DNA from 2 places in the Bacillus daqingensis genome. Region 2 is predicted to be linked to the other one. Evidence: predicted binding sites of a transcription regulator. Region 2 holds the regulator's gene; the other holds the start of a gene.
What was found. Region 2 encodes Rex, which represses fermentation and respiration genes when NADH is low (regulators of the CRP and FNR family bind a similar motif). Its sites were predicted from a motif close to TTGTGAAATATTTCACAA; they were not measured.
Positions count from the first base shown of each region.

Region 1: the regulator Rex is predicted to act here: its motif matches at 940-957, upstream of ACFO4L_RS04970 (nitrate/nitrite transporter).

Region 1 covers NZ_JBHSGK010000004.1:21,296-23,499, reverse strand. Annotated here, with positions in the region: gene ACFO4L_RS04970 (nitrate/nitrite transporter) at 1-890, opposite strand, end outside; gene cobA (uroporphyrinogen-III C-methyltransferase) at 1,342-2,109, shown strand; gene nirB (nitrite reductase large subunit NirB) at 2,137-2,204, shown strand, end outside.
Region 2 covers NZ_JBHSGK010000007.1:10,951-13,154, forward strand. Annotated here, with positions in the region: gene moaC (cyclic pyranopterin monophosphate synthase MoaC) at 48-542, shown strand; gene ACFO4L_RS08155 (redox-sensing transcriptional repressor Rex) at 564-1,202, shown strand; gene ACFO4L_RS08160 (MDR family MFS transporter) at 1,351-2,204, shown strand, end outside.

The sequences.
Region 1 (2,204 bases), on a different contig from region 2:
GGCGGCAGCAGCGCTGTTCCCATCATGCACACAGCGACACCGATAAATAAATACTGCAGCAGCCGGACGCCCCCGATTTTATCGGCGATCAGTCCTCCTACTGGTCTTAAAAAGCTTCCCGAGGCGATCACGACCGATACGAGATAGCCGGCTACAATGCCGGAAACCGCATATTCAGATGCAAAAAAGTAGCTTAAGAAGCTTGCCAGCCCGACAAAACCGCCGAACGTGACGCTGTACAGAACGCAGAAATACCAGGCGTCTTTTTCTTTTAACACGGAAAAGTAGTCCTTCACCGGCTTAGGCGGCGGCTGATTCGGCGGTTCTTTAGCGAGAAAGATATAGGTCAGGAGCACAAGCGTCAGCGGGATCAGGGCAAGCCCGAATACACCGTTCCAGCCGAACACTTCCGCAAGTCCTGGACCAAATAGTGTAGCAAGCAGCGTCCCGCTGTTACCTGCCCCGGCGATGCCCATCGCCACTCCCTGCAGATGAGGCGGATACCAGCGGCTTGCCATCGGCAGTGCGGCACTGAAGCTCGCTCCCGCTACCCCGAGCAGGATCCCGATCATATAAAGTTCAGCTACCGTCACTCCAAACTGCCAGCCCCAGAAAAGCGGGATCATGGTGATAATCATCCCGCCTATAGACGTTTTCTTTGGCCCGAACCGATCCGTCAATATGCCGATTATAATTCGAAAAATCGATCCGGCAAGGATGGGAACAGCGACGATAAATCCAATCTGGCCTGCCGATAAGTTGAAGTCAGCGGTAATATACACCCCGAGCGCCCCTAAAAGCACCCAAATCATAAAGCTGATATCAAAGTATAAAAATGCAGAAAGCAGCGACGGAGCATGACCACCTTTTCGTAGATCCGACAGTTTCACGTTTCAACACTCCTTCATCAATTTGTCCTCTGCATTGTGGCAGTCCAAGCTGTGAATATCATCACATGTGTCAGGTAATATCACATGTTTTTTGAATTATCTGATATCTAAATATCCGGATAAACCCTTGTCCCCCAACGTGTTTCACTGGCTTCAAACATGCATATATTATCTATCTTTTATCCTCTTGCTTCCTTCTTTCCGTTTATTACCTACAAAAATAATGCAGGTCAGCTACAGGCAGATATCTATGCGGAAATGATGGATGAAAACGCCTTCCATGTGAAAAAACGACTGTATATGCCTGTATATGAAGCGATGGAATATTCTGAAATTATACTGTCAGAAAGTCTCACAATAAAGTAGTATTCAAAATACACCTATTTTATCATGAAGCCTATCAGTCACCCGGAGCCGGGTGCCGTATTTTATTGACAAAGGAGTCGTTCCCATGAACGGAAAAGTCTATTTAGTCGGTGCCGGTCCAGGAGACCCCGACCTCATTACAGTAAAAGGAAAGCGCGCTTTGGAGCAGGCCGACTGTATTGTTTATGACAGGCTGGTCAGCCGCGAGCTGGTAAACGAAGCTCCCGAACACGCGGAACGGATCTTCTGCGGTAAATGGTCCGGTCTGCATGCAATGAAGCAGGAGGAAATTCAACTTCTGTTAGTGGAAAAGGCACGCGAAGGAAAAACGGTCGTCCGCTTGAAAGGCGGGGATCCCTCGATGTTCGGCAGAGTCGGCGAAGAAGCAGAAACCTGTGCCGCAGCCGGTGTCCCATTCGAAATTGTACCAGGCATCACCGCTGGTACAGGCGCAGCTGCTTACGCAGGCATTCCGCTGACTCACCGGGAATACAGCTCATCTGTTACGTTTGTCACTGGTCACTGCTGCTCAGATAACAGCGACGTACAATGGCACGCACTCGCACACGCAGCCGATACGATCGTTGTATACATGGGAGTGAAGCAGCTGCCGGTCTTTTCCGAGAAGCTGATCAACGCAGGCCGCTGCGCCGATACCCCGGTCGCCTTTATTGAACAAGGAACCACCAAGAATCAGCGTACGATCCGTTCCACACTCGGAAGTGGAAGCAAGGACGCCGCAGCCGCAAACTTACAGGCTCCTGCACTCGTCGTCATCGGCGAAGTCGCTGCGCTTCACGATTCGCTGTCCTGGTTTGAAAAACCCGCTGCACCGTTTGAAAAAGTCGTATAACTAATTACTGCTGGGAGGAATTATGTAATGGAAAAGCTCGTCTTAATCGGAAACGGCATGGCCGGTATCCGCACACTGGAAGAAATCATCAAACG
Region 2 (2,204 bases):
AAAAAGCGAATAGTGTACAATGGATGGTGGAAATGTGAGGTGGAAGCATGAGTGACTTAACACACTTTAATGAAGAAGGCAGGGCACGCATGGTGGATATTTCCGATAAGGAAATTACAAAGCGGACAGCCCGGGCGCTTTCAAGCGTGGAGGTTAATGAAGAGATATATACGAAGATCCGCGCTGGGCAAATCGGCAAAGGAGATGTGTTGCAGGTGGCGCAAATTGCAGGCATTATGGCAGCTAAAAATACGGCAGACATCATCCCGATGTGTCATCCGCTCCCGCTTTCAGGCGTGGATGTTTCTTTCGACTGGATTGTGAAGGAACAAACATATACACTGAAGATAGAAGCAGCTGTTAAAACGACAGGAAGAACCGGTGTCGAAATGGAAGCGTTAACATGCGCATCCGCTGCAGCGCTTACGGTATACGATATGTGCAAGGCCGTTGATAAAGGAATGGTCATTGGTCCGACCTACCTGAAAGAAAAGACAGGCGGCAAAAGCGGCGACTTCTCACGAGAGAGCAGCGACCGCTAAAGGACAGGGGGATATGGAATGATGGATATTGATCAGGCAAAAATACCGCAGGCGACCGCTAAACGGCTGCCGCTGTACTACCGCTTTTTAGAAGGACTGCAGGCATCCGGTAAGCACCGCGTGTCGTCGTCTGAGCTGAGCGAAGCAGTAAAGGTGGATTCTGCCACGATCCGCCGCGATTTTTCCTACTTCGGTGCGCTCGGTAAAAAAGGCTACGGCTATAACGTCAGTTATCTGCTTTCGTTTTTCCGCAAGACACTCGACCAGGATGAGCTGACACAGGTAGCGCTCGTCGGCGTCGGAAATCTCGGCACAGCCTTTTTAAAGTACAATTTCAGCAAAAGCAATAATACCCGTATCGAGATGGCGTTTGACGTCGACGAATCGGTGGTTGGAGAAGTGATTGGCGAGGTGCCGGTGCATCATTTTAAAGACCTCGGCAAGCATATTGAAGGAAAAGTGGAAGTGGCGATTTTGACCGTGCCGTCCCAGTACGCGCAGGGAATCGCAGAGGAGCTTGTCGAAGCCGGCATCAAAGGGATTTTGAATTTCACACCGGCAAGGCTGTCGCTGCCGGATCACGTCCGCGTCCACCACATTGACCTCTCCGTTGAGCTGCAGTCGCTGATTTACTTTATGAAGCATTATCCGCTTTCGTAATAAAGCTGAAACCGAGCCGTCCCGGAAACGGGGCGGTTTTTATAATGAAGGAAAGCCGGAGTCTCAATCGCGGCTTGGGGCAAAGGGGCATGCATTTATGATAGGATAGAAAAAGATTCGTTAATCGAAAGAAAATGAAGGTGACATCATGGCACGTATACCTCAAAAGTGGCTCGTCGTCATATCAGTGCTGCTCGGTACATTTACAGTCATTTTAAATAACAGTATGTTGAATCCGGCTGTCCCGCACCTGATGCAGGTGTTCGACTCCGGAGCCGTCGCGACAGGCTGGGTGATTACGATCTTTATGGTCGTCATGGGCATGACGATGCCGCTCACCGGCTATTTAGGTGATAAATTCGGCAAAAAGCAGCTGTTCATGGTCGGGCTCGCAATTTTTTTAACCGGCTCCGTTCTTGGGTCCATGTCGTGGGACTTGAGCTCGCTCATCTTTTTCCGCGGGCTTCAAGGCGTCGGGGGCGGCATTATGATGCCGCTCTCGCTCGCGCTTATTTTTGAAGTGTTCCCAAAGGGAGAGCGCGGGCTTGCGACCGGCGTCTGGGGCATAGCCGCCATGATGGCGCCGACCATTGGACCGACGCTTGGCGGAATAATTATCGAATTTGGCACGTGGGAGTGGCTCTTTCTCTGCAACCTGCCAACCGGGATATTAGGTCTCGCCTTCTCCTGGCGCTATCTGCGGCAGACGAAAAAGGTGGATGATATCCGCTTCGACCTGCCGGGCTTTCTAACAGTGACGGCCGGCGTCGGCGCGATTCTATTTGCGCTCGGGCGTATGAATGAGCTGGCTCAGCTGTATAATCCGGTCAATCTCTCACTCGTGGCGGTCGGGCTTGCTCTGCTTGTTCTGTTTACGCGAATTGAGCTGAAAAGTCCCCAGCCGCTGCTTGATCTGTCCGTGTTTCAGGCAAGGGCGTACACCTACAGCGTTGTGGTAGCGATGATCAGTTCGATTATGCTCTTCAGCGGCATCTTTTTAAT